Regions from separate parts of the Neorhizobium sp. LjRoot104 genome, predicted to be linked through region 2. Evidence: riboswitches for the same ligand, from Rfam matches in the RefSeq annotation. Region 2 holds a riboswitch; each other region holds the start of a gene.
The links. Region 2 has a riboswitch for cobalamin ahead of ACSQ8R_RS19140 (CbtB domain-containing protein). Riboswitches for the same ligand answer to the same signal wherever they lie in the genome.
Positions count from the first base shown of each region.

Region 1: it holds a riboswitch for cobalamin, as region 2 does, so the genes downstream of both, ACSQ8R_RS02145 (aromatic ring-hydroxylating oxygenase subunit alpha) here and ACSQ8R_RS19140 (CbtB domain-containing protein) in region 2, are expected to answer to the same signal.
Region 3: it holds a riboswitch for cobalamin, as region 2 does, so the genes downstream of both, bluB (5,6-dimethylbenzimidazole synthase) here and ACSQ8R_RS19140 (CbtB domain-containing protein) in region 2, are expected to answer to the same signal.

Region 1 is NZ_CAXURS020000001.1:447,402-453,318, forward strand. It holds gene ACSQ8R_RS02135 (L-threonylcarbamoyladenylate synthase) at 1-633, opposite strand, end outside; gene ACSQ8R_RS02140 (DUF6656 family protein) at 667-1,281, opposite strand; cobalamin riboswitch at 1,447-1,677, shown strand; gene ACSQ8R_RS02145 (aromatic ring-hydroxylating oxygenase subunit alpha) at 1,779-3,023, shown strand; gene ACSQ8R_RS02150 (BA14K family protein) at 3,131-3,553, shown strand; gene ACSQ8R_RS02155 (BA14K family protein) at 3,744-4,196, shown strand; gene ACSQ8R_RS02160 (transporter) at 4,266-5,261, opposite strand; gene ACSQ8R_RS02165 (acyl-CoA dehydrogenase) at 5,672-5,917, shown strand, end outside.
Region 2 is NZ_CAXURS020000001.1:3,902,577-3,908,493, reverse strand. It holds gene cobN (cobaltochelatase subunit CobN) at 1-735, opposite strand, end outside; gene cobW (cobalamin biosynthesis protein CobW) at 753-1,790, opposite strand; gene ACSQ8R_RS19145 (DUF1636 family protein) at 1,787-2,197, opposite strand; cobalamin riboswitch at 2,303-2,509, opposite strand; cobalamin riboswitch at 2,569-2,797, shown strand; gene ACSQ8R_RS19140 (CbtB domain-containing protein) at 2,835-3,011, shown strand; gene ACSQ8R_RS19135 (CbtA family protein) at 3,024-3,788, shown strand; gene cobO (cob(I)yrinic acid a,c-diamide adenosyltransferase) at 3,785-4,399, shown strand; gene ACSQ8R_RS19125 (cobyric acid synthase) at 4,403-5,872, shown strand; gene cbiB (adenosylcobinamide-phosphate synthase CbiB) at 5,856-5,917, opposite strand, start outside.
Region 3 is NZ_CAXURS020000001.1:1,528,975-1,534,891, forward strand. It holds gene ACSQ8R_RS07825 (GFA family protein) at 1-218, shown strand, start outside; gene ACSQ8R_RS07830 (NAD+ synthase) at 278-1,951, shown strand; gene ACSQ8R_RS07835 (TolB family protein) at 1,968-2,798, shown strand; cobalamin riboswitch at 2,826-3,013, shown strand; gene bluB (5,6-dimethylbenzimidazole synthase) at 3,095-3,781, shown strand; gene ACSQ8R_RS07845 (hypothetical protein) at 3,782-4,483, opposite strand; gene ACSQ8R_RS07850 (NADP-dependent malic enzyme) at 4,624-5,917, opposite strand, start outside.

The DNA of each region.
Region 1 (5,917 bases), 3.5 Mb from region 2:
CGCAAGCCCGGTCGCCTTCTCGATCTCTTCCGCGGCTACCCCGCCTGGCCGCAGCAGCCGGATCACTCCGTTCTCGACCCGAACGATGGTCGATTCCACACCGACCGGGGCCGCGCCGCCGTCGATGATCAACGCCAGCTTGTCGCCCAGATCGTCGGCGACGTGGGCTGCGCTGGTCGGGCTCACCTTGCCGGACGTATTGGCGCTGGGAGCCGCGAGCGGCTTGCCGAAGGCGCGGATCAGTTCGGAGGCGAAACCCTTGGGGAGCCGGATGCCGACCGTATCGAGCCCGGCCGTCGCCAGCGCGTGGATGCCGCTTTCGGGCTTCAGGCGAAGGATCAGGGTAAGAGGCCCTGGCCAGAAAGCTCCGGCAAGCCTGCGCGAGATCGGGTCGAAGACGGCGTAACGCTCGGCCATGTCGAGATCCGACATGTGGCAGATCAGCGGATTGAAGCGCGGCCGGCCCTTGGTCTCGTAAATGCGCGTGATGGCGGCGGGATTGGTGGCATCCGCCGCAAGCCCGTAGACCGTCTCGGTCGGGATCGCGACGGGAAGCCCGTCGCCAAGCACGGCGCAGGCTTGGGCGAGCGCGCCGTCATGATCCCGGGTGATGTCGATGATTTGAGCCGTCATGTCCGCCCGTCAATAACGCGGCCCGTGGCGTCTTCAAAGCCTTTTGATGATCTCGCGAAGCATTTCGTTGGAAGTGCCGAGCATCAGGACGTTCTTGATGGCTTCCATCGGATCGTTGGTCTGGAACAGCAGGCCGTTCTTGCGGATCGTGCGGTTGATCTGCAGCGGCTGACCTGCCTCGCGTTCGACCGCGACGGCAAAGTACATACGTGAATAGGCCGGGCTGATATGCTCGAAGAAGGTTTCCTCCTCGCCGATCTTGGAGAAGAAGTTGGCGATATAGAACGACCAGCTCACCGGGACGCCGCGCGGAAGAAGCGTTCTCGCCGCAGTGACGTGGCAATAGCCGAGATGCGGCCGCTCATCGAGCGTGTGGTGAAAGATGATCTTCGGGAACTGGATCGAGCGGTGGAAGGAGTTGATCCGGTTGTGGCTCGTTTCACCGGCGGCCTCGAGCCTTTTGCCCGTGCGCTCTGCGACTTCGGTGTGGGTGAGGTAGCGACGCTCTTCCGGCAGCCAGATCGGATTGTAGCGGGCGATGCGCCCTGTCCGGAGGAATTCGGAATGGGACGCGGTCTTTGCCACCACCGGCGCTGGAGGCGTTGGTGGAGGAGCTTTGTAATAACGGATCTTTCCCTTGGCCTGCACGGTGGCGTCGCTCCCATTCACGCCGGGATTTTATGGCTTATCCCTTAATGACAGGTTTCGCTTTCGCGGAGCTGGAGTGTTGCATTCTGGGCCGTTTCGCCGCTGTCGCCAACGCGGTTGCCGATGTCGCAATGTTGCCTATGCGACACGCTCGCTCGATGGTTATATCCGCCTCGATCTTGAGGTGCCGCCTGACTAGGGAAGGCGGAGAATTGGGAAGCCGGCAGGGGTTTTCAAAATCCGATCCGGCGCTGCCCCCGCAACGGTGGTGGAGCAACAAGGCACGGCATGAGCCACTGGGAAAGAGCCGCAAAGGCCGCCCGGGAAGGCGCCGAGCCGGTCCCTCCCAGGGACAAGCTCCTGAGCCCGGAAACCAGCCTCGGGACAAAAGATGACGACCGGACGCGGCGGGCGTTCGGGACAGGGTGTTGCGCGGGCTTTCAGGCCGGCCGGCATTTCCATGTCCTTCCGCTGTCCACATTGACGAGGAAGGTAATATGGAAATTCGCAATCAGGCCCTGCGGCAGCTCAAGAACCGTCGTGAAGGCTTCAGCCTCGAGCAGCCCTTCTATACCGATCCCGCCTATTTCAAGCTCGATCTGGAAATGATCTGGTATCGCGACTGGCTGTTCGTCGGACATGATTGCGAGCTGCCGAAGGCCGGAGCCTATTTCACCCTGCAGATCGGCGATTATCCGGTGGTCGTCGTGCGCGGTCGCGACAACCAGATCCGCGCGCTGCACAATACCTGCCGCCATCGCGGCAGCCGCGTCTGCACCAAGGAGCATGGCTCGGCGGTCCGGCTCGTATGTCCCTACCATCAATGGACCTACGAGCTGGACGGCTCGCTTCTGGTCGGCCGCCAGATGGGCCAGGATTTCGACAAGACCCAGTTCAGCATGAAGAAGGTCCATTGCGAGAGCGTCGCCGGCTACATCTTCATCTGCCTTGCCAACGAAGCGCCTGATTTCGCGCCGGTCCGCGCCGCGATCGAACCCTATCTGGCCCCGCATCGCCTGTCGGAAGCCAAGGTCGCGCACCAGTCGACGATCATCGAGAAGGGCAACTGGAAGCTCGTCTGGGAAAACAACCGCGAGTGCTACCACTGCGCCGCGAACCATCCGGAACTCTGCCGCACCTATCCGGAATCGCCGACCGCGACCGGCGTCCAGGGTGCCAAGGACGATCCTGTCATCGCCGCCCATTGGCAGCGCTGCGAGGAGGCGGGGTTGCCGAGCGAATTCCGCATGGACGAAACCGGCCAGTTCCGCGTCGCGCGCATGCCGCTGATCGAGGATGCCGAGAGCTACACGATGAGCGGCCGCAACGCCGTGCAGCGCAAGCTCTCGGACGACGTGACGATCAATTCGATCGGCACCATGCTGCTCTTCCACTATCCGAGCAGCTGGAACCACATTCTCGGCGACCACGCGATCTCGTTCCGCGTCACCCCGCTCGGGCCGGAGGAAACGGCGGTCACCACCAAATGGCTTGTTCACAAGGATGCGGTCGAGGGCGTCGACTACAATCTCGAAGAGCTGACGCATGTCTGGAACATGACCAACGACCAGGACCGCCAGATCGTCGAGGAAAACGCCTTCGGCATCCGCTCGCCCGCCTATGAGCCGGGTCCCTATTCCGTGCTCCACGAGGGTGGCGTCATGCAGTTCGTCGAATGGTATTCGAACTTCATGGTGAACCGGCTGCAGGGCGACCAGGCGAAGCTTTCGATCGTCGCATGATCGCCAGCTCGTGATCGGCGTTGATCGGCGCCTGGCCTGCCTCCAGGAACCGATTGCTTCGTCCGGCGTTGTTTTCTGATTAAAAATCAGATGAGGAAACACCCCGCATGAACGCATTTCGTCTACGCCTGACAGCGGTGGCAGTTGCCGTCGCGACCACGTTTGCCGGGCTTGTGCCAGCGCAGGCCATTCAGATGCCGGCTCCTCCCTCCGGCATTTCGGCCGCGGGCGATGTCACCAATGTCCAGTACCGTCGCGACTTCCGGCGTGACCGCTACGGCTGGTACAGGGGTCATCGCGGTTACCGTGACCGTCGCGCCGGCTATCGCTATCACAACGGTTTCTGGTTCCCGCTGGCGGCCTTCGGTGCCGGCGCGATCATCGGTGGTGCTATTCAAGCCCCCCGCGCGCAGTATTCGAACCGGCACGTCGCCTGGTGTGAAAGCCGTTATCGCACCTACCGCGCCTGGGACGACACCTATGTGCCGCGCGCCGGCGTGCGGGCACGCTGCATCTCGCCTTACAGATAAGCACGCATCGTTCATCTGAAGCCAAGCCCGGTCGCGGACAAGCCGCAACCGGGCTTGCTTCGTCGCGGGGCCCGTTAATTGCGCATTCAGGATGAACTTCCTAAGGTCTCGGCAAATTTCAAATCCGCTGCATATTAAAACAAGTGGCTGTCGAAAATTGAAACATGGACAAGGGATCTGGGGACTGAACATGACTCTTTTGAAGAACATCGCGGTTGCGGGCATCTCCGTTGCCGTTCTCGCCGGCTCTCTGATGCCGGCTCAGGCGATGCCGCTGCCGGCCGCTCCGGCCGCCGGGATCGAAACGAACGCCAATGCGGAGGTCACCCTCGTGCAGTACCGTCGTCATGGCGGCGGCTGGTATCGTGGGCATCGCGGTTATCGCGACTACCGTCCGGGCTATCGCCGCCACAACGGTTACTGGTTTCCGCTGGCGGCATTCGGTGCCGGCGCCCTGATCGGCGGCGCCATCGCTGCCCAGCCGCGTTATGTCGAGCCGGCGCCGGTCTATGGCGGAGGGGACGACATCAATCCGCGCCATTACGAATGGTGCGCTGACCGCTACCGGTCCTACGACGCCTATTCGAACTCGTTCCAGCCGAATTACGGCCCACGCCAGACCTGCTATTCGCCTTATTTCTAAGAGCGCCCTGACAGGCACTATCCAACCCGTCCGGTATCATAGCCGGGCGGGTTTTCATTTGTTCAGCGGTCAGAGAATTCCGGTGCGCTTCAACAGCCACCAGGCGGCCAGCACCGAAACGCCGATCAGGCCGAAGGCATAGGCCGTCCCGCCGGAACCCCCTTCGAAAGGCAGCGACGAGGTGTTCATCCCGAAAAAGCCGGTGACCAAGGTCGGCGGCAGCAGGAAGGCGGTCATTAGCGACAGGATGTAGAGGTGCCGGTTGGTTTCGGAGGAGAGCTTCGAGTCGATTTCCTCGTGCAGCAGCCGGGCGCGTTCCTGTAGCGCGTAGACGTCGTGGTCCGCCGCCTCCAGCCTTCCGATCAGCCGCGCGGCGGCGTCGTCGAAACCGGGCGGCATCTCGTCGTCGTCGGTCGCCGCGGCGCGCCTGAGCAGCGTCAGCACGGTTCTCAGATGCCGGTGCAGCCTGACCACCGTCCGTCTGATCGGCGCGAGACGGCGCCGTTCGTCGCGTGGGGTGTTGTCGTAGACGAAATCCTCGATGATGTTCATCTCTTCGGTCAGTTCCATCACCAGGGCGATCAGCGTGCGCTGGAATTCGGCGACCAGCGTCTCGAACACGTCGATCGGCTTCTTGTAACGCGAGGCGTTCTTTTCGATCGCAGCCCGCACCCGGTCGACCGAACGCAGAGGCTGCAGCCGGGTGGTGATGATCAGCCTGTCCGAGACGAAGAAATGCAGCCAGCCGATATTGCGTGTCTCGCTGTCGAATTCCCGCTGGAAATCGACAAGCGTGCCGTAGACGAGCTGCTCGTCCAGCGTCACGGCAGCGTGGGTGTCGTGGGTGATGAGTGCTGCGATCGCCGGTGGAGTGAGGCCCGGGAAATTTTCCAGGAAGGCGTTGACCCGGCTGTCGGCGAGATTGAGATGCAGCCACAGGAACCCGTCTCCGGGCTCAAGATCGCTGCGTGCCGCATCGAGGGGCAACCGGGTGCAGGGCGCCGATCCCGGATGAAAGCGATAGGCCCAGACGAGGCCTGGGACAGCGGGGTTCATGAGCGACATGGGCGAGGAATCCGGAAGCATAGGCATCACTCCATAGACCCCTTCTGTAACGCTCGTTTCAACAAGATTCTCCAAAGCAGAAAAAGTAGCTTAGGCTCGTCATCTTGCAGCGCCAGACAGTGGCTCAACTCGGCTGGAAATTCATATGCTGCCAGAAGACGAATACCGCAAGCAATCCGAAGTCGCCGCCGCCGCCGACCGAAACGATCCGGCCCCTTTGGCATGGCTGGATGCGGTGCTTGCCGGTTAGCCGAATGCCGGAGACGGAAGGTATCGTCCGTTCGCCCTCTACCGACGAACGTTGACAATCCCGTTTACGTTTACGTAAAAAGCATAGGAGGAATGCCGGCCGCACAGAATCGGCTAGACTAGCGCGGTCGCGGCTGCAACCCGTGAGGAGGAGGAGCATCATGTACAAGGCACCGGTCGAGGAGATCGCCTTCACCCTGAACCACGTGGCCGGTCTTGCGGACGCCCTGGAGATCGGCAGGTTCGGGGATCTGAGCGCCGATCTGGTCGAGGCGATCCTCGAGGAGGCGGGACGTTTCGCCGGCAACGAGATGGCGCCGCTCGGCGAGATCGGCGACACCCAGGGCGCCCGTCTCACGGACGGCAAGGTGAAGACGCCTGACGGCTGGCCTGAACTCTACCGGCAC
Region 2 (5,917 bases):
GCGTTTCCGCAACGCCTCGAACAGTGCATCGATCGGTGCAGCGTCGTTGGCGAGCAGCATTGAGCGGTAGAAGAGGATAGGCAGGCGCGGCGCATCCGGCGCAAAGCCCGAAAGGAGATCGTTGGTCTCGACGATGCCTTTTCCCGGCCTGTAGAAACCGGCTTTCGGCATCGGCATTGCCGCGTAGAGATTATCGGCCTTGCCTGCGGCCAGAGCGGCGAGCTGTCTGGCGAGAAGCCGCATATTGTCCGGGCCGCCCTCTCGGAAGCAGGCAAGGATGGCGGAAAGCTGATCTTGCGAAACCGTCGATGCCCCGGCCAGCCGCTCGTCGCGGATGCTGCATTCGCCGGGCAGGAGGGCAAGCGCGATCTTTTTGGCACGCGCCACTCGGGAAAGTTCTTCGACGCCATAGGCCCAGCGGTCGTAGCCGCCGAGGATGCGCACGAGGATGACCTTCGCATGGGCAGCCGTCTTTTCGATCCACAGGTCCACCGACATGGGGTGGCGGAGATCGGAGAGATTGGTCAGGCGCAGGGTTGGGGTGGGGGAACGCTGGCACTTGTTTTTGCCGTCATCTGCGCGGCCACCGCACCCATCCGTACCCCAAACCGCCGCTACCCCGTTCAGGTCGCTGCCGGAAAAGGAGAGCACCACCACGTCGCCCGGCGACTGATCTAGGTCGACCGGTTCGATGAGGTCGTCAAGCGACGACGATGTGGTGGCGAGTATGTGCATCCTTCCCTCGGGCCTTCCTATGCGGCCAGCATCCTTTCGATTGCGGCCCGGTCGATGCCCTTTTCGCCGATGACGACGAGGCGGCTTGCCCGCGCTTCGCCGGGTGCCCAGGCGCGGTCGAAATAATGGTTGACGCGCGATCCTACCGCCTGAACCTGCAGGCGCATCGGCTTGTTCGCGACTTCCACGAAGCCTTTTATGCGCAGCACGTTCTCTGCTTCCGCCGTCGCGGAGATACGGGCGGCAAGCTGTTCGGCATCCGTGACCGCGGCCAAATCGACGACGAAGCTGTCGAAATCGTCGTGATCGTGGTCCAGTTCGTCGTCGTGATGGGTCTTGCGGTTTTCGATGTCGTCCTCGACGGCGAGGCCGAGGCCGATCAGCACCGCCGGATCGATGGCGCCATTGGCGGCCGAGACGATTTTCACGGCGCGCGGCAGATGCGCCGAAACGCGATCCCTGGCGGTCGCGAGGCCGGCGGCGTCGAGAAGGTCGCTCTTGGTGAGCACGATCATGTCGGCGCAGGCCACCTGGTCCTCGAACACTTCCTCGACCGGATCGTCATGGTCGATCGAGCCGTCCGCCTGGCGCTGGGCTTCGAGCGCCTCATGGTCGTCGGCGACGCGGCCTTCGGCGAGCGCCAGCCCGTCCACCACGGCAATCACAGCGTCAACCGTCACCCGCGCTTTCACGTCCGGCCACTGGAAGGCCTGGACGAGAGGCTTCGGCAGCGCGAGGCCGGAGGTCTCGATGAGGATGTGGTCGACACGCTGCTCCATGGCCAGAATTTGGTCGATCGCCGGTACGAAATCATCGGCCACGGTGCAGCAGATGCAGCCATTGGCGAGTTCGATGATGTTGTCTTCCGGGCAGCTTTCGATGCCGCAGCCCTTCAGCACGTCGCCGTCGATGCCGACATCGCCGAACTCGTTGACGATGATCGCCAGCCGCTTGCCCTTCAGGTTCTCGATCAGGTTGCGGATCAGCGTGGTCTTGCCGGCCCCCAGAAACCCGGTAACGACGGTGCAGGGAACGCGGTCGAACGAAACGCTCATGATGGCATGTCCTCGTGATGATGAAAGGGTGGGATGCGGGCCGTCATGCCCTTGCCGCGCAGGCAGGTGGGGCGGCCGCGAAGGGGAAGGAAACCGCGCTCGTCCTCGGCCAGCATCATTGCGCCGGTGACGATATCCTCGACATTGTCGAGCGACAGATGGCCGAAGACATAGGACCAGCCGCTGCGGTGGTTGAAGGCAGCGCTCGGGCTTTTTTCGCAATTGGCAAGGCAGGTGACGGGCTTGACCGCAAGCGGCTTGCCCGCGGCCGCCTCGCGCAACGCCGCGATCAGTGCGATACCCGGCCGGACCTCGCTATCTGTTTCGTCGCGGCAATTGGTGCAGACGAAAATCGTCACATCCGCAGGGCTGGCGGTCGCCGGATCATCTGGTCGGTGGTCACTCATCGGTCAGCCGCGTTCCCGCCGGGGTCGAAAAATCGGGGCGCGGAGCAGGAGGCTGAAACCGCCTGCGGTGATCGAAAAACTTCCTCCGGAGCACCCCGCCCGGTGAAGCAGAATTGTCGGACGGCAGGTCTCCTGGCTCACGGGTCGCCGCCATTTGCCTGCCTTCCCGGTTTCCCAGTGGCCTCTCGGCAAGTGGCTCGCCGCCTACAGTTGCGGGGGCAGCCGCGGCATTGATCCTGAAAAAGGGATCGCACCGCATTCTCTCTTAGCCCTCCCCGTTGCCGGAAAGGGACCATCTCCTTTCAACTAAGCCCGGTCGCTGGCCCATGTCAATGCGTCGCAAAGGCGATTGCCGTGACGCCGAATTCGTCTATAGTGACCGAGCCTATGGTGCCCGAAAGGGTTTTAGAGGGAATGCGGTGCGACGGAAATTTACCGTCCAACCCGCGGCTGCCCCCGCAACTGTAAGCGGAAAGTCTTTGCCCAAAACGGTCGTTCGGCCGTCAAGCCACTGGGAAATCCGGCCAACGGTATCCTGGGAAGGCGGGAGAAGGCGTCCGATCCGCGAGCCAGGAGACCTGCCAGAGGCGGCAAAGAACGTGAACGGCCCTCGGGTGGAGGGCGAAAGGACGAGACCATGGTACAAAATTCTGCCGCAACTGCAGTCGGCATTTCCGCTTCGAAGATCATTCCCCTCAGCATGACGGCCCTGCTCGGCCTGTTCATCGTCGGCTTTGTCGGCTTCTCGCATCTGGAAGTCGTCCACAATGCCGCGCATGACACGCGCCACTCGCTCGCCTTCCCCTGCCACTGAGGAGTTCTCCCAATGTCGTTGTTTCGTAACATCGTCTTCACGGCGGTGATCGCCGGGCTTTTGTCCGGGCTGCTGCTCACCGTGATGCAGAGCTTCTCCACGGTACCGCTGATCCTGCAGGCGGAGGTGTTTGAAAATGCCGGCGGTGAGGCCGCTCACAGCCATGACGCGGCGCCCGCAGCGGCCGGTGCGGCGGCGCCTGCTGCCGACCACCACCATGATGACGAAGCCTGGGCTCCGGCCGATGGCTTCGAGCGCTTCATCTATACGCTCGCCGCGGACATGCTGTCGGGCATCGGTTTCGCTCTCGTCCTCGTCGCCGCTTCGGAGGCATTCGGCGGGTTCCGGGGCTGGCGCGGTGGCTTGATGTTCGGCATTGCCGGCTTCCTCGTCGTCATCCTCGCACCGGGCCTCGGCCTGCCGCCGGAACTGCCCGGCATGCCGGCCGCCGAGCTCGGTCCGCGCCAGATCTGGTGGGTCTCGACGGCAGTCTGCACGGCAGTGGGTCTGGGCTTGCTCGTCTATACCCGCTCGGCCGTGTTCGCAGCGCTTGCGATCGTGCTTCTGATCGCGCCGCATCTCATCGGCGCGCCGCTGCCGCCGAGCCATGAAACGGCCGTCCCGATGGATCTTTATGCCCGCTTCGTCAACGCCGTTTATGCGACCAACCTGGTGTTCTGGGCGGTGCTCGGTGCGCTTGCCGGCGTAGTGCGCGAAAAATTCCGCGCCGGCGAGGAAGCTTCTGCCGGATCTCCGGCGAAGCTCGCTTCCCGGTGAAGGAGATCGACGAGGCTTCCGTCGAACGTCATCGCGCCAAGATGGCGAACCGCAAGGCGGTTCAGGATGCGGAAGTGGCGGAGAAGACCCAGGAAAAGGGGCTTCTCATCGTCCATACCGGATCCGGCAAGGGCAAATCCACCGCCGCCTTCGGCCTGGCGCTGCGCATGCTCGGCAACAATCGCCGGGTCGGTGTCGTGCAGTTCATCAAGGGTGCCTGGTCTACCGGCGAGCAGCCGGCGCTTGCCGTCTTCGGCGATCGTGTCGTCTGGCACACGATGGGCGAGGGCTTTACCTGGGAGACCCAGGACCTGAAGCGGGATGTCGCTGCGGCGGAAAAGGCCTGGGAAAAGGCGATCGAGCTGATGGCGGACGAGACGATCGGGCTCGTCATCCTCGATGAGCTCAACATCGCGCTCCGTTACGATTACCTGGATCTCGACAAGATCGTCGCCGCGCTGCAGGCGCGGCGGCCGGACCTGCATGTGGTCGTCACCGGCCGCAATGCCAAGCCGGCGCTGATCGAGGCGGCCGACATGGTGACCGAGATGACGCTGGTCAAGCACCACTTCAAGGCGGGCGTGAAGGCCCAGGCCGGCATCGAGTTCTAGACTATGACCGGGATCAAGCCAGCTCGGGCGCTGATGTTTCAGGGAACGGGTTCGGATGTGGGCAAGTCGCTGGTCGTGGCCGGACTTGCCCGTGCCTACAAGCTGCGTGGCCTGAAGATCATGCCGTTCAAGCCGCAGAACATGTCGAACAATGCAGCGGTGACCGCCGATGGCGGCGAGATCGGCCGGGCGCAGGCGCTGCAGGCACGCGCCGCCGGCGTGCCGCTCAGCGTCCACATGAACCCCGTACTCCTGAAGCCGCAGAGCGAGGTGGGTGCGCAGGTGGTTGTGCAGGGCAGGGTCGAAGGCAATGCAAAGGCCGCCGAATACCAGATGCTCAAGCCGAAACTGATGCCGCGGGTTCTGGAGAGTTTCGATATTCTCCGCAATCAGGCCGATCTCGTCCTGGTCGAAGGCGCCGGCAGCGCATCCGAAATCAATCTTCGCCACAACGACATCGCCAATATGGGGTTTGCCCGGGCCGCCGACGTGCCGGTGGTGCTGATCGGCGATATCGACCGGGGCGGGGTGATCGCCAGCCTTGCCGGCACCAGGCTGGTGCTCGATCCCGACGATGCGGCGATGATCCGGGGGTTTGTCGTCAACCGGTTTCGCGGCGACCCGGCCCTGTTTGCCGACGGCATGCGGATGATCGGTGATCTGACTGGCTGGCAGTCGATCGGTTTGCTGCCGCATTTTGCCGATGCGGCCAGGCTTCCGGCCGAAGATGCGCTTGGCCTCAATGCGCCTTCGGTGCGGAAGGCTGGCGCGAAGATCAGGATCGCGGTGCCGATCCTGTCGCACATATCCAATTTCGACGATCTCGATCCGCTGGAGGCGGAGCCCGACGTCGATCTGATCCGGGTTAGGCCGGAGCAGGTTATTCCCGGCGACTGCGATCTGGTGCTGCTGGTTGGTTCGAAGGCGACGATATCCGATCTGCGGGCGCTGAAGGCAGCCGGTTTCGACGTCGATATCGCCGCGCATGTCCGTCGTGGCGGTCGGGTATTCGGTCTCTGTGGCGGCTACCAGATGCTTGGAAAGACCATCTCCGATCCGGAAGGAACGGAAGGGCCGCCCGGGTCGATCGAAGGGTTTGGCTTGCTGGACGTCGAAACGGTTCTGTCGGGCGATAAACGGCTGGAGGCCGTGTCGGGCGAGAGTTTCGATGGAGTTTCGCTGTCCGGCTACGAGATGCATATCGGGCGGACATCCGGGGCAGACTGCGCGCGGCCGTTTTCGGTGATCGGCGGTGGTCCGGAAGGTGCGATATCGGCGGATGGCCGGGTCTGGGGTACCTATCTCCACGGGCTGTTTTCCAACGACCGGCAGCGGTCGGCCTGGCTGACGCGGCTCGGGGGCTCTGCATCGGGCCTTGATTACGAGGCAGGCGTGGACGCTGTGCTCGACCGGCTGGCCGGCCATATGGAAAAGCATCTCGATCTCGACGGGCTGCTCAAACTTGCCAGATGATCAGCGCCAGAAGGCCGAAAAGGCCGATCAGCAGGGCGTCGGCGA
Region 3 (5,917 bases), 2.4 Mb from region 2:
GCGATGAAGCGCGGCGCGGCTTCTGCTCGCAATGCGGCTCGGCGCTGTTCTGGCAGGCGGAGGGCGCACAGAGCATTTCGATCCTGGCGGGCGCCTTCGACCAGCCGAGCGGGCTTGTCATGGGCGAGCACATCTATTGCGCCGACAAGGCGGATTTCTATGAATTGCCCGAGGACGGCGTGCCGCATTATCCGGACGATCGGCCCACATCCGCCTGACGGACAAAAAACTCTCGGAACACGTTGCCCCCATCTGCTGCGGACGCTAAATCGGTACCATGACCCAGGACATCAGCCAGACCTTCCGCATCGCCGTCGCCCAGCTCAACCCGACCGTCGGCGATATCGCCGGCAATCTGGCGCTGGCCCGAGAAGCCCGAAGAGATGCCGCCCGCGAGGAGGCGGATATCGTTCTTTTCACCGAGCTTTTCCTGTCCGGTTATCCGCCTGAAGACCTCGTTCTGAAGCCGGCTTTCCTGAAGGCGTGCCTGAAGGCGGTCGAGGAGCTCGCGGCCGATACGGCCGACGGCGGTCCCGGCGTCATCATCGGTTTTCCGCGCCTGGGCAAGGAGGGTCGCCACAATTCGATCGCTGTGCTCGACGGCGGCAAGGTGATCGCCGTGCGCGACAAGATCGACCTGCCGAACTATGGCGAGTTCGACGAGAAACGCGTCTTCATCGCCGGCGAGATGCCGGGACCGGTCAATTTCCGCGGCGTGCGGCTCGGCATCCCGATCTGCGAGGACATCTGGGGCGATCTCGGCGTCTGCGAGACGCTGTCGGAGAGCGGCGCGGAAATCCTGCTGGTGCCGAACGGTTCGCCCTATTATCGCGGCAAGGTGGATATCCGCCACCAGGTCGTCCTGAAGCAGGTGATCGAGACCGGCCTGCCGATGATCTATGCGGCTCAGCTCGGCGGCCAGGACGAACTGGTCTTCGACGGCGCCAGCTTCGCCTTCAATGTGGACAAGTCGCTTGCCTTCCAGATGAGCCAGTTCGAGCCGGCCGTTGCCGTCACCGAGTGGAGACGGATTGGCGAGACCTGGCATTGCGCCCGAGGGCCGATGGCGCGCATTCCGGAAAAGGAGGAGGCGGATTACCGCGCCTGCCTTCTCGGTTTCCGCGATTACGTCAACAAGAACGGCTTCAAGTCGGTCGTGCTCGGCCTGTCCGGTGGTATCGACAGCGCGATCTGCGCGGCGATCGCCGTCGATGCGCTCGGCGAGGAGAGGGTGCGCACGGTGATGCTGCCCTATCGCTATACGTCGGAGGACTCGCTGAAGGACGCCGCCGATTGCGCCAGGGCGCTCGGCTGCCGTTACGACATCGTGCAGATCGCCGAGCCGGTGGACGGCTTTTCGTCGGCGCTGGCCGAACTGTTCGAGGTAACCGAGGAGGGCATTACCGAGGAGAACCTCCAGAGCCGCGCCCGCGGCACGATCCTGATGGCGATCTCCAACAAGTTCGGCTCGATGGTGGTGACGACCGGCAACAAGTCGGAAATGTCGGTCGGTTACGCCACCCTCTACGGCGACATGAACGGCGGCTTCAACCCGATCAAGGACCTCTACAAGATGCAGGTCTATGCGCTGTCCGCTTGGCGCAACCAACACCTGCCGCCGACGGCGCTCGGCCCGAGCGGCGAGGTGATCCCGAAGAACATCATCTCCAAGGCCCCATCCGCGGAACTTCGGCCCAACCAGACCGACCAGGATTCGCTGCCGCCCTATCCGGTACTCGACGATATCCTGGAATGCCTTGTCGAGCTGGAGATGGGCACCGAGGAGATCATCGCCCGCGGGCATGATATCGCCACCGTGCACCGGATCGAGCACCTCCTGTATCTCGCCGAATACAAGCGGCGGCAATCGGCGCCCGGGGTAAAAATCACCAAGAAGAATTTCGGCCGCGACCGGCGTTACCCGATCACCAACCGGTTCCGGGACCGGTAGGAGAGGGATCATGGCCCTGCGCAGCTCGGTCGAGATCTTCAACATCCGAAGCCGGACGATGCGGGTGGTCTGGCAGACGGAAGCCCTGTTCGAGGCGCCCAACTGGTCTCCGGACGGGCAATATCTGATGCTGAACAGCGAGGGCCTGATCTATCGGCTGTCACCGGACGGTGACGGCGGTCCGCAACTTGTCGATACGGGCTTTGCCCTGCAATGCAACAACGACCACGGCATTTCGCCTGACGGTTCGCTGATCGCCATTTCCGACAAGGTGGAGTTCGGCAAGTCGGCGATCTATGTGCTTCCCGTCGGTGGCGGTGTACCGAGGCTAGTGACCCGGAACCTGCCGTCCTACTGGCATGGCTGGTCGCCCGACGGAAAAAGCTTCGCCTATTGCGGCATCCGCGGCGACGAATTCGACATTTATACGATCGGTATCGAAGGCGGTGAGGAGACCAGGCTGACCTTTGGCGAGGGCCGCAATGACGGGCCGGATTATTCGCCCGACGGCAAGTGGATCTATTTCAACTCCAGCCGCAGCGGGCTCATGCAGATCTGGCGCGTTCCGGCCGCCGGTGGTCCGGCGGAGCGGATCACCGACAGCGATTACGGCGACTGGTTTCCACATCCGTCGCCGAAGGGTGACAAGATCGTCTTCATCTCCTACGACGCCGATGTCCTCGACCATCCGCGTGATCTCGACGTCCGCGTCCGGCTGATGGACATCGACGGCGGCAATGCCGAGACGCTGTTCGATCTCTTCGGCGGGCAGGGCACGATGAACTCGCCCAACTGGTCGCCGGATGGTGATGAATTCGTCTATGTACGCTATTTCCCTGTCGCATGAGCGTCTTGCGGCGAAGACTGGGTAGGGGCATAACTGATCCGGTCAGGTGCCGGCGACAAGCCGGAGAATCGGGAATCCGGGGTGGAACCGGAACGTGCCCAACGCTGTGAGGTGGACGCCCGGCCGCAGGAATTCAGCCACTGGGAAACCGGGAAGGCCGCGGCGGGAGGCGGACGAAGCCAAGTCAGAAGACCGGCCTGACACGATAGACCGAACCCGCGCGGACGGCGGCAAGGTTTCGGACCTCTCCTTGCTTCCGAAAGGCTGGGGAGCGACGGCATTGTTGGGGATAAACGATGCGACCTGACCCTTTTGCGCATGCCTTGCGGCCCGCCGGTGAATTTTCCAAGGCCGAACGTACGGCCGTTTATCGGGCGATCGAGACCCGCCGCGACGTGCGCGACCAGTTCCTGCCCGATCCGCTGCCGGACGACCTGGTAAGGCGACTGCTTGGCGCTGCGCATGCAGCTCCCTCCGTCGGCTTCATGCAGCCCTGGAATTTCATCCTCATCCGCGATCAGGCGGTGCGGGAGGCCGCATGGACCGCCTTCTCGCGCGCCAATGACGAAGCCGCGGAGATGTTTCCGGATGAAAGCCGCGACCTCTATCGCAGTCTCAAGCTCGAAGGCATCCGCAAGGCGCCACTGTCGATCTGCGTCACCTGCGATCCCGATCGCGCCGGCCCGGTTGTGCTCGGCCGTACCCACAATTCGCGCATGGACGCCTATTCGACCGTCTGCGCCGTGCAGAACCTCTGGCTTGCGGCCAGGGCCGAAGGCGTCGGCGTCGGCTGGGTCAGCATCTTTCACGACGAGGACGTGCGCGGGCTGCTTGGCATTCCCGACCGCATCGAGATCATCGCCTGGCTCTGCCTCGGTTACGTCGATCGGCTCTATGGCGAGCCGGAGCTGGCGCTCAAGGGCTGGCGCCAGCGCCTGACTCTGGACGAACTGGTGTTTCATGACCGATGGGAGAACCGCTGACTATTGCTGCGGCTGCGGTCCTGCCGATTTCGGATTGCTGAGATCGATACTCTCGTCGGGCAGGAAGGTCGGCCCGACGGTGCGCACCTTCCTGTTCGGATCGTAGGCCCGCTCCGGTGGCGGTGTGAGTATCGGCGGCTGGACGGCGGCTGCCTGTGGCTTTTGTGGCGGGCGGGTGCGCAGGTTGGTGATCCCGGAATAGGGCTGCTCTTCCTTCGGAAGTTCGATCCCCGGCACCTTTCGCCGATCGTCGATAACAGGCGGCAGCGGTTCGAAAGAGGGGATGCAGCGCTGTTCGCGAATGGCGGCGAGAATGGCATTCCGCTCTTCCGAGGGCAGGATCATCTGCCGCGAACTATTCCGTTCCGCCGCCAGCGCATCGCGGCTCTGCTCCATTCTGTCCAGCGCATCCCGCATCTGGCCGCAGACCTCGGCATTCGGGCCGCCCAAAACCACGACGCTGCCATTGCCGCAACCGGCGCGGCGCATGTCGATCCTGAGCTCCCGGATATCGGTATTGTATTCGCCGAGCTGCTGGGCATAGCTGCGTGCCGCGGACGTGCTGCCGATGATCTGCGGGCTATTGCCAAGTTTCCGGTAAAGCGCCGCGCAAACGGCGGGGTCCCCCGCCAGCGCTGCGGCAGGCAGGAAAAACAGCGGTATGGTCAGCAGGCCGCGAAGCGGGATCGGCAATTCCGGCATCCTCTCCAGAGTTTGGAGATGGCATCATGGAACGTGCCGGTTGACAATCTCATAAAGCGGCGATCACCGCATGTGAAAACAGATCTCAGATACGGTGTGAGCCCCCAACGGGGCTCACGCCAATCGCGAGTTTAAACAACTTAAGATTGAATTTGTAAATTTGGCTGCGATGCTTCCACGACGGCCAGGGCCGCCATGTTCACCACGCCGCGCGACGTGACCGAGGACGACAGGATATGCGCCGGCCGGGCCGCCCCGAGAAGGATGGGCCCGACATGCAGGGCGTCCGTCAGGTTGCGCACGAGGCCGAGCGAGATGTTTGCCGCGTCGAGGTTCGGGAAGACCAGCAGGTTGGCTTCGCCGGTGAGCGAGCTGTTCGGCATGGCCCGCTTGCGCAGCGTTTCGGACAGGGCGGAGCCGCCCTGCATTTCGCCGTCGACTTCGAGTTCCGGCGCACGCTGGCGCACCAGCTTCAGGGCAGCCCGCATCTTCTGGGCGCTTTCCGAATCGCGCGAGCCGAAATTCGAATGGCAGATCAGCGCCGCCTTCGGAGTGATGCCGAACCGGCGGATTTCCTCGGCCGCGAGAACCGTGATCTCGGCGATCTCCTGCGCGGACGGGTTGTAGTTGACGAAAGTGTCGGTGAAGAACATCGCACCGCGCTGGGAGATCACCAGGCTGAGGCCCGAGAAGGCGCAGACGTCCGGCCGCTTGCCGATGATCTGGTTCACGTCGCTGAGATGCTTGTCGTAACGGCCTTCGACGCCGCAGATCAGCGCATCCGCATCGCCGCGCTTGACCGCGAGCGCGCCGATCACCGTGTTGTTGGTGCGCACGATGGTGCGCGCCGCTTCCGGATTGATGCCTTCGCGGCCGACCAGGGCGAAATATTCGTCGACATAGTCGCGATAGCGCGGATCGTCTTCCGGGTTGACCACGGCGAAATCGACATTCGGGCGGATGCGGATACCGAAGCGGGCAAGCCGCGCTTCGATGACCGAAGGACGACCGATCAGGATCGGGGTCGCCGTCTTTTCTTCGAGCAGGACCTGGGCGGCGCGCAGCACGCGCTCGTCCTCGCCCTCGGCGAAGATCACCCGGTTCCTCTCGGAAGCCTTGGCGGCGCTGAAGATCGGCTTCATCACGAAACCGGAGCGCCAGACGAAGCGGTTCAACTGGTCGAGATAGGCCTCGAAATCCTGGATCGGCCGCGAGGCGACGCCGGTCTCGGCAGCGGCTTTGGCAACCGCAGGGGCAATGCGCAGGATGAGGCGCGGATCGAAAGGCGAGGGGATGAGATAGTCGGCTCCGAAGATCGGCGTCTCGCCGGAATAGGCGCGAGCGGCAACGTCGGAGACTTCCTCGCGTGCAAGCGCTGCGATCGCCTTGACCGCTGCCATCTTCATTTCCTCGTTGATCGTCCGGGCGCCGCAA